Regions from separate parts of the Frankia sp. BMG5.60 genome, predicted to be linked through region 1. Evidence: predicted binding sites of a transcription regulator. Region 1 holds the regulator's gene; each other region holds the start of a gene.
What was found. The regulator LexA, encoded in region 1, represses DNA repair genes until DNA is damaged. The targets are predictions, from matches to a motif close to CGAACNNNNGTTCG.

Region 1 (6,503 bases):
CGCACCCGGCCGACCTCGTACTCCCCCGTGATCGGCTCGGCCCGGCCGAGCCCGCCCTCGACGATGTTCAACTGGTTTCCGCCGCCACGGCGGCCCGGGGTCTCCGGCTGCTCGCGGACGGCGGCGGGTGTGTCCCGGCCTGGGCGGCCGGGGCGTGGGGTATCTGAGTCGGCCCGCCGGCCGCCGGGTGGGGGGCCTTCGGGACCGGCCCGCTGCGACGGGTCCGCCTGGTCGGTGAACGCTCCGCCGGCGGGACGGACGGTTGGATCTCCCAGCTCGTCAAGGTCGTCGAGGTCGGCGCCGCGGCGGGCTCCGGACGTCTCGGCCCGCAGCGCCGCGATCGCGCTCTCGAAGTCGCCGAGCGACTCGAAGGCCAGGTACACCGAGGCGAAGCGGAGGTAGGCCACCTCGTCGAGCTCGCGGAGCGGGCCGAGGATCGCCCGGCCAATCGCCTCCGCGGGGACCTCCGCCGAGCCCGAGGAGCGCACGGCATCCTCAACCCGCTGGGCCAGCAGAGCAAGATCGTCGTCGCGCACCGGCCGGCCCTGGCAGGCCTTGCGCACACCGGTGATCACCTTCGCGCGACTGAACGGCTCCGCCACGCCGCTGCGCTTGAGCACCCGCAGCGACGCCTCCTCCATGGTGGTGAACCGGCGACCGCACGACAGGCAGGATCGCCGCCGCCGAATCGCCGAGCCCTCCTCGGCCTCCCGGCTGTCGACGACACGGCTGTCCGGATGCCGGCAGAACGGGCATCGCACGCGATACGCCTCCTTCGTCCGGTCCGGCGCGGCCACCTGGCGCGGCGGGACAGCGAGCCGACCCGCGCCTCCGCACCGGCCGAGCCGCCCCTGTGGACGGCCGCCCGCACCTCTGTGGAAAGCCTGTGCGCAACCTGTGGATGACTTACACCCGCATAAGCACCAGATGTTGTGTCTAACCTAGCGCACAACCCCAGTGATGGGGACACCGACCCCCCGCGTGTCACACCGGGACATCAGCCCGCGGGGGCGCGACAACCCTGCGCGAGGGCGCCGCACCCGCCCGCTGCCGCCGGGCACCGGCCCGTCACGGCGGCGAGCCGCCGAGCGCCGATCGGGACCGGACGGTGGCGGAGCGGACCGGCCGACCGGAGGGTCAGCCCAGCAACAGGAACTGGCCGGGGGTGAGCTCGACCGAGGGGAGATGGTTGATCCGCATCAGCCGATCCACGACGGCGCGGGTGTCGGCGTCGGGATCGAGCGCGACTGCGATCTCCCACAGCGTCTCCCCGGCGAGGACCAGGTGACCCCGCGGCGGCTCGCCGGACCACGCGATCGAGGCGCGCGGCAGGACGACCACCAGCACCGCGGCGATCGCCAGCGCGACGACGGCGACCACGACCACCCGGCCGCGGTGGGTCAGCCGCAGCGGCGGCAGCGGCTCGCCGGCGGCGCGGCGCACCGGCGGCCGGGATCCTGATCCGCGGGCAAGCCGCCGCGGCGGGCCCGGCGACCGGGATCTCCGCGACCGAGATCCCGGCGCCTCGGACCTCGACGCCTGAGACCTCGACACCTGAGACTTCGACACCTGAGACTTCGACGCCTGGGACTTCTGCGCCTCGGACCTCGTCGCCCGGGGAACCGGCGCGTGCGAGGGGCACGCCCTCGGAACCGGCCTCCCGGCACCGACCCTGGCGGCCGGCAGGGCCACCCGCATCCGCGCCGGACCGCTCGCCGGCCATCCCCCGGCGCGGCGCACCGCCCGCTCCCGGGCGGCCGCCAGATCGACCACCTGTGTGGTGTGCGCGCTTTGCACGGCTTCCTCCCAAGGCGCCCCGGACCACGTCGTCGACGCCACGAACTCCCGTTCGATCGAACTCCTGATCGATTGTCACACCGGAGTCCCGCCAGGGAAAGGGACACGCTCGAACAGACGTTTGAGATTCCGCGACCGGGCGGTTACCGTCGAGACGATCAGGTTTGCACCGGGCGGTCTCCCCCGGTCGCGGACAGCCGGGTGCCGTGGGGGGTGCCGGTCTCGCCGGGCGAGGCCGACAGCCGCGCGCACGTCCAGCGCGCGGCCGAGCGGCGGCCCACCGGCGACAGAGTAGGCGACGAGGAGAGCGGTAGGCGATGACCAGCCAAGGCAGGGGTACACGCCGGGGCGGGGCCCGCGGCAACGTGCGGGCCTTTCCCGAAAACCCCGCGGACGCAGCCGGCCTGACCCCCCGGCAGCGCAAGGTGCTCGAGGTCATCCGGGCCGAGGTGGAACGGCGCGGGTACCCGCCCAGCGTGCGGGAGATCGGGGAGGCGGTGGGGCTGACCAGCACGAGCAGCGTGGCGCATCAGCTCAAGGTGCTGGAAGAGAAGGGCTACCTGCGCCGGGACCCGAACCGTCCGCGGGCGATGGAGGTGCTCAGCCCCGATCGGCCGCGGCGCAAGGCCGACTCCGGCGCGGCGGCCGTCGTGTCGACGTTCCCGGGCGCCGCGGCCCCGGCCGGCGCGAGCGGCGAGGGGTCCGCGGCCTACGTGCCGGTCCTCGGGCGGATCGCCGCCGGGGGGCCGATCCTGGCCGAGCAGGCGATCGAGGACGTCTTTCCGCTGCCGAAGGAGATCGTCGGCGAGGGCACCCTGTTCCTGCTCCGGGTCGTCGGCGAATCGATGATCAACGCGGCAATCTGTGACGGCGACTGGGTGGTGGTGCGCCAGCAGCCGGTCGCGGACAACGGTGAGATCGTCGCCGCGATGATCGACGGCGAGGCGACGGTCAAGCGGCTACGGGTCCGCGACGGCAAGGTCTGGCTGCACCCGGAGAACTCGACGTTCAGCGACATCCCTGGCGAAGAGGCGACGATCCTCGGGCGGATCGTCGCCGTGCTGCGCCGGGTCTGACCGTGGACGGCCGGCCGCGCGAGGCGGCCGGCCGATTCGGCTGCCGTGGACCGGGCGGGTATGCTCCGCCGACCGCGCCGACGGCGAGCTCAGCGCCGGTCCCGGCGCGGCGGATCAGGGCTGGACGGGTCAGGGCTGGAAGGTGTGCAGTTCCGCGGCGAGCGACGGCGACACCCTCGCGAGCAGTCGGGTGCCGTCCGCCGTGTGCTCCAACTCGAGCACTTCGCCGTGAGCGTGTACCCGCGAGACGAGATCGCCCCGCGTGTAGGGGACGAGGACCTTCATCTCCACGTCGGGGTGGGGGACTCGGTCGCACAGAGCGTCGACGAGCGCGGTCAGCCCCTCCCCCGTGCGCGCCGAGACGAAGACCGCGTCGGGCGCGAGCTGGCGCAGGCCGGCGAGGACGGTCGACTCGGTGGCGTCGACCTTGTTCACGACGATCAGCTCGGTCACGTTGCCCGCGTCGATGTCGTTGAGCACCTCGCGTACGGCTGAGATCTGGGCGGCCGGGTCGGGGGCGGAGCCGTCGACGACGTGCAGGATGAGGTCCGCGTCGGCGACCTCCTCCAGGGTCGAGCGGAACGCCTCGACGATCTGGTGCGGGAGGTGCCGGACGAACCCGACCGTGTCGGTGAGGGTGAACGCCCGGCCGTCCGGCAGGGTCGCGCGCCGCACGGTGGGATCCAGCGTGGCGAACAACGCGTCCTCGACGAGGACGCCGGCGCCGGTGAGACGGTTGAGCAGCGAGGACTTGCCGGCGTTGGTGTAACCGGCGATCGCCACCGCGGGCACCTCGCCGCGCCGGCGGGCCGACCGCTTCGTCTCCCGCACGGTTGCCATCCCGGCGAGCTCCCGGCGCAGACGCGCCATCCGCGCGCGCAGCCGTCGGCGGTCTGTCTCGATCTTCGTCTCGCCAGGTCCGCGAGTACCGATGGGCGCGCGCCCACCGCCGCTGGCCGCGGCGCGGGACATCGACTCACCCCAGCCGCGCAGGCGGGGCAGCATGTACTGGAGCTGGGCGAGCTCGACCTGGGCCTTGCCCTCCCGAGACGTCGCGTGCTGGGCGAAGATGTCGAGGATGAGCGCGGTCCGGTCGATGACCTTGACCTTGACGACCTCCTCCAACTGGCGTAGCTGGCCCGGGGTGAGCTCGCCGTCGCAGATCACCGTGTCCGCGCCGGTCGCGGTGACGACCTCGGCGAGTTCGCGGGCCTTGCCGGACCCGACGTAGGTCGAGGCGTCCGGCCGGTCGCGTCGCTGCACGAGCGCGTCCAGCACGACCGAACCCGCCGTGGTCGCGAGGGCGGCGAGCTCCGCCATGGATGCCTCGGCCGACCGCAGCGAACCCGACGTCCACACGCCGATGAGGACGACCCGCTCCAGCCGCAACTGGCGGTACTCGACCTCGGTGACGTCGTCGAGCTCGGTGGCCAGGCCGGGCACGCGGCGCAGTGCCGCGCGCTCCTCCAGGTCGAAGCCGTCCCCCGAATCGTCATAGAAGCCCGAGAGGTACGCCGAATCCGAATCGGCGAGGTCGATGAGGGATCTGTCGAAAGTGGACGCCGTCAGGGCGTCGGCAGGAAGAGTCATACCATCCGTTCTCAACGCGGCTCGCTGCCGCGAGATTCCGCGCCGCTTCGTCCGGCCAGGTCACGCTCGCGGGTTCCGGCGACCTGATGAGGTCCGCGGGCAAGCGTCGGCGCGGGGCGCCGACCGCTTCCCTCGCGGATTCATCCCGTCTCCCACCAGGGTCCCACGCCGCCATGACGATCGCGAACGGTTTCCGGGCTGGCACACCGTGACCTTCGCGCCGGACCGGACGGGCACCTGGACAGGACGGGCACCTGGACGAGACCGGTGCCCCCGAACGGGACCGGCGTTTGGACGAGACAGGCGCCCCGAACGGGACAGACGCCCGCACGGTACGCCGGGCCGCGTACCGTCGACGCCGTGTACCGGGAACGGCCGACGACCCGGCTGCCGGCGACGCTCTGGTCCGCGCAAGGCCCGTCCGGGCCCACCAGCGACCTCGATCGGGCGGGTGCCAGCCCGCTGCGGCGGCGCCTGCCGGCGGGCAACCCGGCCGCCGACGGACGGGCCGCGCAGGTCCACCGGATCCTGCCCGACGGCTGCATCGACATCATCTGGAGCTCCGACGGCCGGTTGATCGTCGCCGGCCCGGACACGGTCGCCACGCTCGCGAGCTGGGCGCCGGGGGTGTGCTACCTCGGCCTGCGCTTCGACCCCGGGCGCGGGCCGGCCCGGCTCGGGGTGCCCGCCGCGGAGCTGCGCGACCGCCGCCCGGACCTTGCCGACCTGTGGGGCGCGGGTCCGGCCCGCCGACTCGCCGAACGGCTCGCCGACGCGGGCGATCCGGCGCTGGTGCTCGAGACGTGCGTCGCCGCCCGCCCCCGCGATCCGGGACTGGGCGATCCGCTGGTGCCGGCGATCGTCGCCGGAATCCGGGCCGGGTCGCCGGTGGCGGATGTGGCGCGAGCGGCCGCGCTCAGCGAACGCCAGCTCCTGCGCCGCTGCCGGCAGATGTTCGGGTACGGCCCGAAGACGCTCGCCCGCATCCTGCGGCTGCAGGAGGCGCTGAGCTCGGCGCGGACCGGCCGGCGCCTGGCCGCGGTGGCCGCCGACGCCGGCTACGCCGATCAGGCCCATCTGGCCCGGGAGGTGCGCGCCCTGACCGGCGTCACGCTGACCAGCCTGCTCGACCCCGCCCGGCCGAGCAGCCCGGCACCGGCGGGTCTCGCGGAACCCCTGGAACCCCCGGGGCCCCCGGGGCTGCCGGGGCTGCCGGGGCTGCCGGGGCTGCCGGGGCTGCCGGGGCTGCCGGGGCTGCCGGGGCTGCCGGGGCTGCCGAACGAGGATGGGCCTGCCGGCCCTCTCGGTCAGGGCGCCGGAACGGCGGGTAGCGGGGCGAACAGGTCGACGTGGTTGCCGTCCGGGTCGAGGACGGTCGCGTAGCGCTGGCCCCAGAAGGCGTCCCAGGGCGGCAGGTGGCCGGTGTGGCCGGCGGCGAGCAGGTCGGCGTGGAGCGCGTCGACCTCGGTGGGGCTGTCGCAGGCGAAGGCCAGGCTCACCCGCCCGGCACCGCCGGTCGCCGGCGCCCAGTCCGGGTCGAAGGAACGGATCGTCTCCTCGGTGTCGAAGGCCAGGCGCAGCCCGCCGGGCAGGGTCACCTCGACGTGCGGTTCGGCCTCGGCGCCGGCCGGCGGGTCGAGCCCGAGCAGGCGGTAGAAGGCGAGGCTGCGGGCCATGTCGGCGACGATCAAGCCGATGAGGTTGAACGTGGATGGCATGACCGCACCGTAGGACGCCCCAGGGCAGGCGGTCTTGTCGAAAACGGACGTCGCCGTCGGAGGACACGCCCGAGGTCCCCCGGAGCGGGTCAGCGGGTGGGAGAGCCGGGCAGCCCGGCGGCCGCCAGGATCTCGGTGGCGTCGGCGACCCCGGCCGCGTCCGCGCTCGCGGCCGCACCATGCCCGTCCAAGGCCGCCGGCCGCGGGGCCGCCGGACGCAGGGCCGCCGGACGCAGCACGCCGTCGAAGACCAGCTCGGCCGGTCCCCGCAGCAGCACGGTGTCGGGACGCCAGACGACCACCAGGCCGCCGCCCGGGACGT
Region 2 (6,503 bases), 3.0 Mb from region 1:
ACTATCCGTCCGGATTGATGGAGAAGACCGGGAATATCTGGCGGGCCGGTGGTCGACGGGCCCGGCTCGATCTCAAGCATTTCCGCCGTTACATCACGATGCAGGGCGAGGCGAGCGGCTCGTGGCGTGGTGTGATCCGCGACGGCGAGGTCGTCCAACAGCCCGACGAACCCGACGAAGGCGAACAGGGCGCGGAGGAGTCCGAGGGCAGGCGGGACACCGACGACGCGGCCGACTCGGGCCGCGGCGACGCCGGGCGGCCCGCGGGCGCCGCGACACCCGAGCCCTCGGACGAGGACACCGGCGACGAGTCCGAAGCGCCCTCCGACGCCGAGGCCAGGCCCGGGGCGTCGGTCGGCGGCTGATCGTCCACGCCGGCGGACGTGTCGGAGCTGTGATCTCGGCAGGCGGGGCGCGCGATCGGCCGCGCACCGCGATGACGCTGGATCAGGCGGCATACGAGTCCGCCCGCCAGACGGCCACCCGCCAGACGGCCACCGGGGGGCCGTCTGGCGGGCGGGCCGGGCGCGACGCCCGGGGGCCTTCGACGTCGCCGACGAGCTACCGCCGCGCACGGGGCACGCGGTCAGGCCGCGGCGCCCGCCAGCAGTGCCTCGATCTGGCCCAGGGCCTCGGACATGCCCTCGACCATGCCCATGGACACCATCTGCTCCATCGCTTCGGGCGAGGGGAAGGTGCTCTCGATCGTCATCACGGTCGCCGACTCGCCGTCCGCGGTGAGCTGGACGCGGACGATCGTGGTGGGCAGGTCGAGGTTGGGGCGGCCCGAGTCGTCGGCGAAGCCGTCCTCGAACTCCAGCCGGTGTGGGACGTCGACCGCCCGGACGCGCCACCAGCCGTAGTGCTTGTCTCCCTCCGGCCCGGTCATGAAGTACGTGACCGACCCGCCGGGAGCCAGGTCGTGGTCGACGACGGTCGCCGGGTACGTCGGCGGCCCCCACCACCGTTCGAGCTGGCGCGGGTCGGCCCAGATCCGCCACACCCGCTGCGGCGGCGCCTCGAACCTGGAGCTGATGGCGAGGCTGAGGGCCTCAGGATTCTTCTTCACGTCGATCACGGTCATGCGCGTTGCTCCTCGCCGTCTGCTCGTTCGTTGTCTGCTGGCCTGTCGTCTGCCGGCTGCTCGGCCGTTCGGTCGTCGGCCGCTGACCTGCAGTGTCGCTGGTCGACGTCGGGCTCCTGGTCGCGGTCTGCCCGGTCGCCGCCTCCCGGGGCGCCGCCTCCCGCTCGCTTTCTGCCGTGTCGCTTTCTGCCGTGTCGCTGTCGGACGGGTCGCTCGCTGCCATGTCGCTGTCGGACGGGTGGCTGTCGGGCGGGTCGGGCTCGGCGAGGATCGCGGCCATCCGATCGATACGTCCCTGCCACAGGGCCGCAAGCTCGTCCAGCAGCCGATGAACCTCGCGCAGCGCGTCCGCGTTGCCCCGCACGCGCTGCTCCCGACCCTGCCGCCGCTTCGTGACCAGCCCGGCGCCCGCCAGCACCGCCACGTGCTTCTGAACGGCCGCGAAGCTCATCGGGAACCGCCGGGCGAGATCGGAGACCGAATGCTCACCGGTCAGGGTGAGCGCCACGATCTCGCGCCTCGTCGCGTCTGCCAGGGCATGGAAGAGGCGATCGGCGTACTCGTCAGAGCCCTGATCTACAACCATCGGGTTGTACGTTAGCGGACACCGGTGAGCGAGGCAAGGCGGGCGTCCCCGGAACCGTCGGTCCCTGCGGCGGCCGCCGACCGGCCCGCTCGGGCGGCCCGCTCCAACTGCCCGGCCCGCTCCGACTGCCCGTGGTCGCTGCCGGGTCATTCCGGTTCCGGGGCAATTGACCCTCATGGTCACCAGCCGCCCGCGGGAACCTGCCGAAGATCCGGGGTGCAGTAGCGTCGCGGGCGGGTTCCCCCTCCGACGTCCCGGCTGCGGTTCCGTCAGATGACTCCGGATGACCTTGATGTGATGGCCGGCCTGCTCGGAGACGAACAGGTCATGACCTACTACCCGGCCCCGAAGACGCGTGGGCAGGCGGCCGCGTGGATCGCCTGGAACCAGGAAAACTATGCCCGATTCGGACACGGGTTGTGGATCGTCGAGACCCACGGCGGGGCCTTTGTCGGGGACTGCGGGCTCACCTGGCAGACGGTCAACGGAGCCCTGATGCTCGAGGTCGGCTATCACGTCCTGCCCCGTCTGTGGGGTCAGGAACTGGCCAGCGAGGCGGCAGCGGCCTGCAGGGACTTTGCCCGCGACCAGCTTGGCGCGAAACGGCTTGTGGCGATCGTTCACCCCGGAAACACGGCCTCACGGCGGGTAGCAGGGAAGATCGGGATGCGGCACCTCGCTGACGACCACGGCGGGCAGATCGTCGTGCACACTGTGCTCGGGATGGACCTATAGTCTCCCTGGTGGTCCTTGGCCGGCAGGTCTCTGTGCGGTCACTGGATTCTCGAATTCGAATTCGATCAGGTTCTGCGGGCTGTCATCGACTCGGGTGCCGGTGCCGGTGCCGGTGACCTTGAATGTGCCAGGTACACCGAAACCGCCACGTGCTGGGAGTGGCAGCTCCGTAGGAGTACGGCTCATCGTTGGTCGATCGGCACGTAGATGATCGCCTTCCCTTGGCGCCCGCAGGGGACAGCCTTGGTGTTGTGGTCGTGGTTGTTGTCTCTGGGACGACCAGAAGGGAGCATCGGTTACGGATGCGAACATCTGTTCGACTTCTGGATGGGAATTGCCTAGGCTTTTCTCATGGTCGGGAATCCTGATGGTGCCGGTGGGTCGTCTGCGCTGCTCGAAGGGGTCGCGGCGGTGTCCGCCGGGGTGGACGAGCTGAGCGGTGGCCGGGTGTGGGCGCTGTCGGATGCTGAACTGGACGCCTGTCTGGTTGACTGCACGGCGGTATTGACGCGGCTGGCGGCGTTTCGGCTTCAGGTGGTTGCGGAGGTGCACGGCCGGGGTTTGGCGCGGCGGGTCGGTGCAAGTAGCACGGCGGCGTGGCTGCGGGAACGGCTCCGGGTGCGTGCGGCCGACGCCGGCCGTCTGGTTGATCTGGCTGTGGCCGTGGACGGCCCGCTGGCGGCCACCGGGCAGCGGCTGGCCGTGGGGGAGATCGGCGTGGAGCAGGCCTTGGTGATCGTCGCGGGGATGAGATCCCTGCCCGCCGGGGTGACTGCGGACGTGCGCCGGCGGGCGGAGGCGTTCCTGCTGCGGCAGGCCGACGAGTTCGATCCGACCGCGCTGGCCCGCCTGGCCCGTCACCTACGCGAGACATTGACGTGGGCGGATCCCAGCCCCGGCGGCGATCCGCCCGACCCGGCTCCCGGCGGGTCTGCCAGTCAGGGCGATGCGCCGGGTGCCGGCGCGCAGTCCGGCGAGGGCGAGTCAGGCGCTGGCGGTGCGGACGTCGGCCAACCCCACGACCCCGCGGATCCCGCGGATCCCGCGGATTCCGCCGATTCCGCCGATCCCGGGGGTCGCGCCGCCGCCGATCCCGGCAGTCTGGCCGATGGGGGTGGAGAGGATCCGGCGCGGCGGCGGGGGCTGTGGATGTCGGAGTTGCCGGACGGGATGACCCGGATCAGCGGCGAGCTCGATGCGGAAGCCGCCGCTCTGCTACGCACCGCGCTGGACCCGCTGGCCGCACCCCGCCCCGCCGTCGACGGCACTCTCGACCCACGTAGCCCCGCCCGCCGGCGCGCCGACGCCCTCGTCGACCTGCTCGGCCGCACCCTTGACACCGCCGCGCTGCCCGCCAGCGGCGGGATCCGCCCGCACCTGACCGTCACCATTCCCTGGGCGGCGCTGCTCGGCCGCTCCCGCCTGCCCGCGACCACCAGTTGGGGGCAGCCCCTGCCCCGCGAGGCCCTTCGTCGCATCGCCTGTGACGCATCGGTCCGTCGCATCATTCTCGACCCCGCCGGCGTCCCCCTCGACGTCGGCCGTGCGCACCGCACCGTCACCGCCGACATCCGCCAGGCGCTGATTGCCCGAGACAACGGCTGCGCGTTCCCCGGCTGCGATCGTCCGGCAGGATGGCCCGAAGCGCACCATATCCACCATTGGATAGACGGCGGCCATACTTCGCTGGACAACAGCGTCCTTCTCTGCGGTTATCACCGTGCGATACCGAACATGACTGAGAGGTAATGATGTAGAAGCGGATCCTCGACGTTGTGGTGCTGTGCTGAAGATGAAGGTAGGCCCTTCGGGATCGTCTTACAGGAGAAGGTCTCAAACCACCGGGTGCCGCTCCGTTGAATGAGGCGGGGTGGTGAGCGACACGGAAACGTCGCCCGAGAGGCGGCAGGTACGGGCCGGGAAGACGAACGACCGTGAACCACCGACGAAGCGTCGTAACGCATAAGACGAGATCAAAACCGGGGTCTGGTGTTTATCCCGGGAGCAGTCAGGGAGGTGCCTGTCTACTGCCCTGGCGGTGTCCGGCGTTTAGGTGGCGTGAGCCCGGTCCAGGCTTCAGCACGGAACGGTAGAACCCCTCGCCCCGGAAACGACGGCCGCGGGTTGACGTGGTCGGCGAGAGGGAGGACTCCGAACGGTGAAGAGCCGTGAGGGGCAGAGTACCGGTCACGGGGCAGGGGGGCGGACCGCCCCGTAGTAGCGACGAAGCTCCTGTAATGGGGGCGGAGCGAAGGGGGCGGGTTGTCAGGCTTCCGATCGAAGGTCAACCGGGAACGGGAGGAACCGGATGGTCGAGGCGGCGTCCTCGGGAAAGTCGTTTGACATTCCGAAACAGCTCGTCTGGGAGGCATACCAGAAAGTCAAGGCGAACAAGGGTGCCGCCGGCGTCGACGAGCAGTCGTTGGCGGAGTTCGCGCGGGACGAGAAGAACAACCTCTACCGCGTCTGGAACCGGATGTCGTCGGGAGGCTACTTCCCGGCGCCGGTGAGGGCTGTGGAGATCCCGAAACCAGCAGGAGGAACGCGGACGCTCGGCATACCCACCGTGGCCGACCGCGTCGCGCAGACCGTGGTCGCGATGGTGCTGGAGCCCCAGGGAGAGAAGATCTTCCACCCGGACTCCTACGCCTACCGGCCCCGACGCTCGGCGCTGGACGCGGTGGCGACCTGCCGGAAACGGTGCTGGGAACAAGCGTGGGTCGTCGACCTCGACATCCACAAGTTCTTCGACACCGTGCCGCACCAGGAAATCCTGCTGGCCGTGGAACGCCACACCAACCACCGATGGGTAACGCTCTACGTCCAACGGTGGCTCACCGCACCGGTCCAGATGTCCGACGGCTCCCTACGGGAACGAGACAAAGGAACTCCACAGGGGTCTCCCGTCTCTCCCGTGCTCACGAACCTGTTCATGCACTACGCGTTCGATGCCTGGATGGCCCGGACGCAACCCACGGTCAGGTTCGAAAGGTACAGCGACGATGTGGTCGTCCACTGTCGCAGCGAGAAGCAAGCGAAGTACATTCGCAACGTCATCGCCGCGAGGCTGTGGAAGTTCGGCCTCAAGACCAACCAGGACAAGACCAGGGTCGTGTACTGCCATCAGGACGGCCGTGAGCGCCGCCCAGGCAGCCCCGTGGAATTCACCTTCCTCGGGTACACGTTCCGGCCACGCTGCGCGCGACTCAGGGACGGAAGATGGAAACTCGGCTTCCTTCCCGCGTTCAGCAGGGCAGCCGGGAAAGCAATGTCCCGGCTAGTCCGAGGATGGAGACTCGGCCGCTGCACCAGCCTGGACTTCAGGCAGCTCGCCGCGTGGATCAACCCCATCGTGACGGGCTGGATCAACTACTACGGGCACTTCTACAAATCCCTGTTGACCAGCTTCCTGGCGGATCGGATCAATCCGCATCTCGTCAAGTGGGCATGCCGGAAATACAAGCACCTGCACCGCGCGCCAGCAAAGGCCCGGAGGCGACTCGCCCAGATCGCCAGCAACATCCCGGACCTGTTCGCACACTGGCGTCACGGAGCGCTCCCGAGCGGCGCGGCAACGGGAGCCGTGTGACGGGAGACTGTCACGCACGGTTCTGCGAGCGGCGGCGGGTGAAAATCCCGCCGCCGACTCACCACCGGACCGTCCATCACCAGGGATGGACCGTTCAACTCGGCTCCGACCGGCGGCCCGAATTCCTGCCTCCGGCCTGGATCGACCCCGACCGTACCCCCCGCCGAAATCCCCACACACGCCACCCCCACTCCCTTCTCTACGACGTCGCCGCCGGATGAAACCCGACCGCACCCGGTGCGCACATTCCCGCTTGCCCTCGCTCACGACTGGGCGAGAACCGAAACCCTCGGGGGCGGCCCCGGATCTGGGCGGCCTTGAACACTGGAGATGAGCAGTTGATGGATGACGACAGCGACATGGCGACCAATCTCCCGGCCGAATCGGACTCCTGGCGCGGCGCTGACCCCGCCGAGGGGCTCCGGGCCAGTGAACGCCGGCTGCAGGCGGCGCAGTTGGCCTCCGACGTCGAGGTGCTCGACGAGCTGATCGACGAGCGGCTCGTGTTC
Region 3 (6,503 bases), 2.7 Mb from region 1:
GGTCCACTCCGTGGCGCGCAGCACGTGGTCGTAGACGTCCTGGTAGGAGGAGACCAGGCCGTCGGTGACGAGCCCGGTGTCGCGGCGCATGAGGCCGTTCACCGCCTCGCGCATGGGCAGGATCTCCCGCCGGAGTTGGACCAGGCTCTTGCGCAGCTCGAAGCTGCGCCGGTGGACGGCCTGCTCCGGCACGTCCTCGTCGAAGAGCATGTCCTCGAGGTCCTCCAGCGCGCCGTCCAGGGCCTGCACGGCGGCGAAGTAGCCGTCGACGACGACGTCGATGATTCCGTGGACGAGGTAGCCGACGCCGTGCGCGGCCAGGTCGGCACCGTTCACGCGGCGTAGAATCGCGTCGAGGTCGAACGTGTCGTCGCCACGCACGGTGACCAGCGTCCGCCCGGCGATGAACGCCGAGATCTCCTGGCTGACCAACTCCCCGGAGGCCACGTCGAGGCGCACGGCGTAGGTGTTGAGGAACAGGTGGGTCGGGTAGCGGTCCAGCTTCGCCCGCTCGCCGGCCGACAGCGCGTCCTCGACGGCGTGCGGGTCCAGGCGCAGCTCGTCGGCGACGAGGCGGATCTGCTCGGCGTCCGGGGCGCACAGGTCCAGCCAGACCACCATGTCGTCGTTCCCGCGGAAGCGGTCGACGTCGGCGAGCGGAAAGTTCTCCTCGATCAGCACGCCGTCGCGGAAGGCTCGGGTCCGCGCCTCGCCGGCACGGGGGTGGCCCGACGCCTCGCCGGCACGGGGGTGGCCCGACGCCTCGCCGCCGGCGGTCGCCGGGCCCGATCCGCCCCGGCGGTCGGCCTGGTTCGGATCGGTCCGCGCTCCGCCGAGGCCGGCGTCGGTGCCACCGCCCGTGTCGAGGTGGCGCGGGGGCGTGCCGGCCAGTCCCACGCGTCCGGAACCGCTTTGATCGGCCATGGCCCCTACCACCCCTTCGCCTGCTCGCGGCTCCGCGACCGCTCGTCTGCGAAGGCGGTACCCACGCCGGCCCCTCACTCCCATCCCGCCGCGGAGGAACCGGACACCACGTCGCGGGGAGCAGGGTCACCGCACCTGTCTGATCGGGTTCGGGGCAGCGGGTCCGGCTCCGTCACCCGGCACCATCACCCGGGAAGGCATGGGCACCCGGGACGGCAGGGGCGGGGTCCGGCGGCGAAGGCCGGCGCGGGTCAGTCGTGGGCCGCTGCCCGCCGCCGGGGGTCGAGGCCGAGCGCTGCGACACCGGCCGCCACCGCGAGGCCCAACGCCACGAACCAGGCATGCCGGTAGGCGGCCACCGGCGCCGCGGAGGACGCCGTGCCAAGGATCGCGACCAGGATGCTCACGCCGATCACAGAGCCGACCTGCACCGCCATCGACACGATCGCGCTGCCGGTCGCGGCGTCCGCGGGGGCGAGCTCGACCGTGGCCGACGAGATCGCCGCCGGCACCGCGAGGCCCAGCCCGAGGCCGAGCGACAGCCAGCCGGGCAGGAAGCCGGTGGCGTAGCTCGCCCCGTCGTCGGCGAGCAGGGCCAGCAGCAGCAGGCCGACCACGCCGATGGCCATCCCGACCGCGGCGATCCGCCCGATCCTCAGCCCGCCCCGCTGGTGCAGCGCCTCGGCCAGCGCGGCCCCGGCGGCGAAGACGACCGGGCCGGGCGCCGTGCCCAGACCGGTGCGGATGGCGGAGTAGCCCCAGTGGCCCTGCAGCAACAGGATCGCCGAGAGCAGCACCAGCCCGAACGAGGCGAACGAGAGCAGCGGGACCAGATTGCCGGCGGCGAAGACGCGGTTGCGGAACAGCGACAGCGCGACCACCGGCGCCGGGTGGCGGGCGGAGCGGACGAGGAACGCGGCGACGGCGACGGCGGCCACGACGAACGCGCCGACGACGCGGCCACCCGACCAGCCCCACTGCGGCCCCTCGACGATGGCGAGGCACAGCGCGGCAACCGAGATCATCAGGACGGCGCCGCCGAGCATGTCGGGCACCCGCAGGTCCCGCTCGCCGCGGGTCCGCGGGACGTGGCGGGCGGCCAGCGCGATCGCGCCCACCGCGACCGGGATGTTGATCAGAAACAGCCACCGCCACGACGCCTGCACCAGCAGCCCGCCGAGCACCGGGCCGGAGGCCGCGGACAGCGCCCCGGTGGTGAACCAGATCTTGACGTAGGTCGCCGTCTTCTCCGGCGGCGCGCTGACCAGCACGAGCCCGAGGCTGGCCGGGGTCAGCAACGCGGCCCCGACGGCCTGGGCGACGCGGAAGGCGACGAGGACCCACACGTCGCCGCTGAGGCCGGCGCCGAGACTCGCGGCGGCGAACAGCGCCAGCCCCAGCAGGAACCCGCCCTTGCGGCCGAAGCGGTCGACGAGGCGGCCCGCCGGGACCAGCAGCGCCGCGTAGACGATCGCGTAACCGTTCAACACCCAGCTCAGATCGGACAGCGACGCCGCCCCGACGCCCGCGCCGATGTTCGGCAGGCCGACGTTGGTGATCCAGACGTCGAGCTGGGCGAGGAAGCTCGCGATCGACAGCACGGCGAGGACCAGCGCCGGGCGGGTGTCACGACCGCCGCCGGTGGCCGAGGTCGGCCGCAGCGCGGCGACTTCGTCCTGCAGAGTCATCGGATCTCGCCTTCAGAAGGGGGAAGCGCCCGCCGACGGCACGCTCATCCGCGACGGCACCAGTTATTGGACTGATCGGTACACAAAACCTAGAGAGTTCTGGACCGATCTGTCAATAAAACGATCCGCCCGCGTTTTCTCGGTCACGAAGGCGGGCGGACCGGGAACATCCGCCGTCCGTGGCGGGTCGGGACACGCGCCGCGCAGCCACCGGGCACTCCCCGCCGGCGGGAGCTCAGCGCCGACGGGAGCTCAGCGCACGTCGCGCGGGCGGAACTGGACGCTGATCCGCGGACCCACCGGTCGGGACGACTTGGGCACCGCGTGATCCCAGGTGCGCTGGCAGCTACCGCCCATGACGATCAGGTCGCCGTGGCCGAGCTCGAAGCGCAGCGCCGGGCCGCCGCCACGCGGGCGCAGCAGCAGCGGCCGGGGGCAGCCCAGCACGACGATCGCCACCATCGTGTCCTGCCGGCCACCGCGCCCGATCCGGTCGCCGTGCCAGGCGACGCTGTCGCGGCCGTCGCGGTACAGGCACAGTCCCGCGGTGACGAACCGCTCCCCCAGCTCGGCCGCATAGCGCTCGTCGAGCGCGTCGCGCGCCGCGGCCAGCGCCGGGTCGGGCAGCGCCTCGCCGCCGCCGTAGAAGGCCAGCAGCCGCGGGATGTCGACTACCCGCTCGTACATGGAGCGCCGCTCGGCCCGCCAGGGGACCCCGTCGCGCAGCCGCTCGAACAGGGCGTCCGCCCCCTCGATCCAACGCGGCCGCAGGTCCACCCACGCGCCCGCGGACAGCACGCGCCGGCGCACGGCCCCCGCGAGCGGAGCGACCTCGACCGCCGCCGCGGCATCGAGCAGCGAGGCCTGGAACGGGGCGACGTCCACCACCTCAGACTACCAAACACCAGTTCGACCGGGCCTGACGTCGCGGACCCGATGGCCCGCCGGCAGAACGCGACGGCGCAGCCGCAGGAAAGCGCGGACCTGTCGGATATTTGCCACTCTGACGATCGTCCACGGAGACTTCACCCCCGTCTGACATATCGCGTGTTGAACTTTGTCGATGGATGCCGGAAGGTGGTTCTCGACACCGTTCGCCAATCTTCCTCCGGCCGATGGAGAAAATCGCCCGGCGCATCGCCCACGAGGCGGGCGCCCCGCTCGTCGCCGGGCTCAGCGACCGGTGCGCGACGTCGAGCAGGTCGTCGCCTTCGCCCGGGACCACGGTCCGCCGATCGCGATCAAGGCCGTGTTCGGGGGCGGCGGTCCCCCGGCCGGACGGCGGCGGGCCGCCGCGGGGCGGGTCAGTACAGACCCATCACCCGGTCGATGGTGATCTCGATGACGACGAGCCCGCGCGGGTTGGGCGGGCGCGACCAGTACCGTCGGGTGTACTGGCGCACGCCCTCGGCGACCCGCCCCGGGTCGTCCGACGCCACCGCGGGGCCCTCCAGGGTCAGCCAGCGCCCCCCGTCGACCTGGCAGATTGACACCCGTCCGCCCGGACGCGCCAGCACATTGCGGGCCTTGCGTCGGGAGGCCACGGTCATGACGCGGGCGAGCCGGGCGTCGGGGTCCCAGGTGAAGCGGACCGGGGCCGCGTGCGGCGACCCGTCCGGCCGCAGGGTGATGAAGGTGCCCAGATGGTCGGCGGCGAGGAACGCCTCCGCCGCGGGAGGCAGGATCATCGTGTGCCCGCGCATGTACCGCTCCTGTCCGGATGGGGGCTGACGTCGCGGGGCCGACGTGGCAGGGCCGTGCCGCGGTCAGCCGGGCAGTGCCGTCGGGTCGGGGGCGTCCTCGGGCCGGGTGAGGGGCAGCAGCACCAACGTGACCAGGAAGGCGGCGGCAACGAAGATCACACCGGTGAGGAAGGCGTCCTGGAAGACGCCGGCCCGCGCCTGGTGCACCAGCGCGGGCACGCCGTGCGCCCGCTCCGTCACCTCGGCCAGGTTGCGGAAGGCGTAGGTGGCGGCGACGGCCAGACCGATCGCGCCGCCGACCTCCTGGCTGGTGTTGATCAGACCGGCGGCGAGACCCGACTCGTGTTCGCCGACGCCGGTGAACGCCACGACCTGGATCGGCACGAAGGACAGGCCGAGACCGACGCCCGTGATGAGGAAGGCGGGCAGCAGATCGACCGGGTAGGAGGCGTCGACGGGCGCCCGCCACAGCAGCAGCATGCCGCCCTCGGTGAGCAGCAGCCCGATCAGGAGCACCAGCTTCGCGGGCACCTTGGTGACGAGCTGGGAGGCGATGCCCGCGCCGACGGCCACGATCGCCGCCAGCGGCACATAGGCCAGGCCGGTCCGCAGCGGCGAGTAGTCGAGGACCTGCTGCATGAAGAGGCTGGCGAAGAAGAACAGCGTCACCACGTTGCCGAGCAGTAGCACGGCGGCGAGGTTCGCCGCGCGCAGCGACGGCCGCCGAAAGATGCTCAGGGTGATCAGCGGATCGCGGGCGCGGCGTTCGATGAGCAGGAACGCCACGAGCAGCAGCGCGGAGACGATGAAGCCGGCCGCTATCCGCCCGCCGGGCGGCTCGGCGTCGTCGACCGTCTGACCGAGGGAGAAGATCAGCAGGACCAGGCCGGCGGTCAGGGCGACCGCGCCGGCGATGTCGAACGAGGAGCTGCGTTCGGCGGCCTTGCTCTCGGCCACCACGCTCGGCGCGACCAACGCGCCGAGCAGACCGATCGGAACGTTGACGAAGAAGATCCAGCGCCAGCCGGGGCCGTCGGTCAGCAGGCCACCCAGGGTCACTCCGGCCACCGCCGCCAGTCCGCTGAGCGCGCCCCACACGCCGAGCGCCTTGTTGCGTTCGGGCCCCTCGGGAAAGCTGTTGGTCAGCAGGCTCAGCGCCGATGTGGCGATGAAGGCCGCGCCCAGGCCCTGCAGCCCGCGCGCGACGATCAGCATGACCGCCTCCTGGGAGAGGCCCGCCATCAGGGAGGACAGGGCGAACAGCGTCAGGCCGCCCTGCAGCATCAGGCGGCGGCCGTAAGTGTCCGCGAGGCGTCCACACAGCAGCAGAAACCCGCCGAGCAGCATGCCGTAGGTCGTCACGACGTACGGTAGCTGTGTCGCGGAGATGTCGAGCTTGTCCTCGATGGTCGGCAGGGCGACATTCACGATGGAGACGTCGAGGAAGGTCATAAAGCCGGCGACGCTGAGGAAGGCGAGGATGAGCCCAGGTTTGCGGGCGGCCCCGGCCGCCGGCGGGGCGAGAGTATCCGTGCTCTGCACGGATTCCGGAATGGACATGACAGCGCTCCTGCCTCGGGGTCGTGCCGCGTCGCGCAACGTCGGAGCGAGGCCTCGGCGGGCCCGGCACAAGCCAGTTGGACAGCGTTTGGTGAATGCCTTGAGAAGCTAGCATTCCGAAAGCTTTAGGAACCTAGTGGAAAGCCACTTTCCTGGAGGTGACCGTGCTCGACACGTCCCCGCCCCGTCCCGCCCCGCCCCGGCCCGCCCCGCCCCGGCCGGCGACCTCGCTGCCGCCGGAGCAGGCCTGCCGCATCTCGCCGGTGGTCGACATCGTCTTCAGCCGCTGGACCACCCCCATCCTGTGGGCCCTGCACGCCTTCGGCCGGCAGCGGTTCGTGGAGCTGGAGCGGCGGATCGGCACCATCACGCCCAAGGTGCTCACCCAGCGGCTGCGCCAGCTCGAACGCGACGGGCTGGTGGTGCGCACCTACCACCAGGAGGTGCCGCCCCGGGTGGAGTACGAGATCAGCGAGCTCGGCAACAGTCTCGCTCCACTGTTCGCCACGCTCGCCGAGTGGTCGCAGGCCAACCTCGATCGGGTCGAGCAGGCGCGGCGATCCTTCGACGCGCAGCAGGACCGCGCGGGCCACCGCCGGTAACCGTGCACCCGCCGGCCGTTCGGTCG

Region 2: a site for LexA is predicted at 2,711-2,724, ahead of AC5R91_RS05925 (HNH endonuclease signature motif containing protein). Genes of this name have one in related genera too.
Region 3: a site for LexA is predicted at 3,511-3,524, ahead of AC5R91_RS04605 (alpha-ketoglutarate-dependent dioxygenase AlkB). Genes of this name have one in related genera too.

The regions. Positions count from the first base shown of each region.
Region 1 is NZ_CM182091.1:6,209,727-6,216,229, reverse strand. Features, by position in the region: gene nrdR (transcriptional regulator NrdR) at 1-761, opposite strand, end outside; gene AC5R91_RS25455 (LysM peptidoglycan-binding domain-containing protein) at 1,138-1,443, opposite strand; gene lexA (transcriptional repressor LexA) at 2,115-2,873, shown strand; gene hflX (GTPase HflX) at 3,003-4,463, opposite strand; gene AC5R91_RS25440 (helix-turn-helix domain-containing protein) at 4,824-5,846, shown strand; gene AC5R91_RS25435 (VOC family protein) at 5,771-6,181, opposite strand; gene dapF (diaminopimelate epimerase) at 6,271-6,503, opposite strand, start outside.
Region 2 is NZ_CM182091.1:1,444,314-1,450,816, reverse strand. Features, by position in the region: gene AC5R91_RS05945 (SRPBCC family protein) at 1-365, shown strand, start outside; gene AC5R91_RS05940 (SRPBCC family protein) at 587-1,084, opposite strand; gene AC5R91_RS05935 (ArsR/SmtB family transcription factor) at 1,053-1,670, opposite strand; gene AC5R91_RS05930 (GNAT family N-acetyltransferase) at 1,929-2,405, shown strand; gene AC5R91_RS05925 (HNH endonuclease signature motif containing protein) at 2,757-4,154, shown strand; gene ltrA (group II intron reverse transcriptase/maturase) at 4,714-5,994, shown strand; gene AC5R91_RS05915 (nuclear transport factor 2 family protein) at 6,336-6,503, shown strand, end outside.
Region 3 is NZ_CM182091.1:1,086,165-1,092,667, forward strand. Features, by position in the region: gene AC5R91_RS04595 (magnesium transporter CorA family protein) at 1-924, opposite strand, end outside; gene AC5R91_RS04600 (MFS transporter) at 1,176-2,612, opposite strand; gene AC5R91_RS04605 (alpha-ketoglutarate-dependent dioxygenase AlkB) at 2,865-3,497, opposite strand; gene AC5R91_RS04610 (pyridoxamine 5'-phosphate oxidase family protein) at 3,917-4,315, opposite strand; gene AC5R91_RS04615 (MFS transporter) at 4,379-5,875, opposite strand; gene AC5R91_RS04620 (winged helix-turn-helix transcriptional regulator) at 6,040-6,477, shown strand.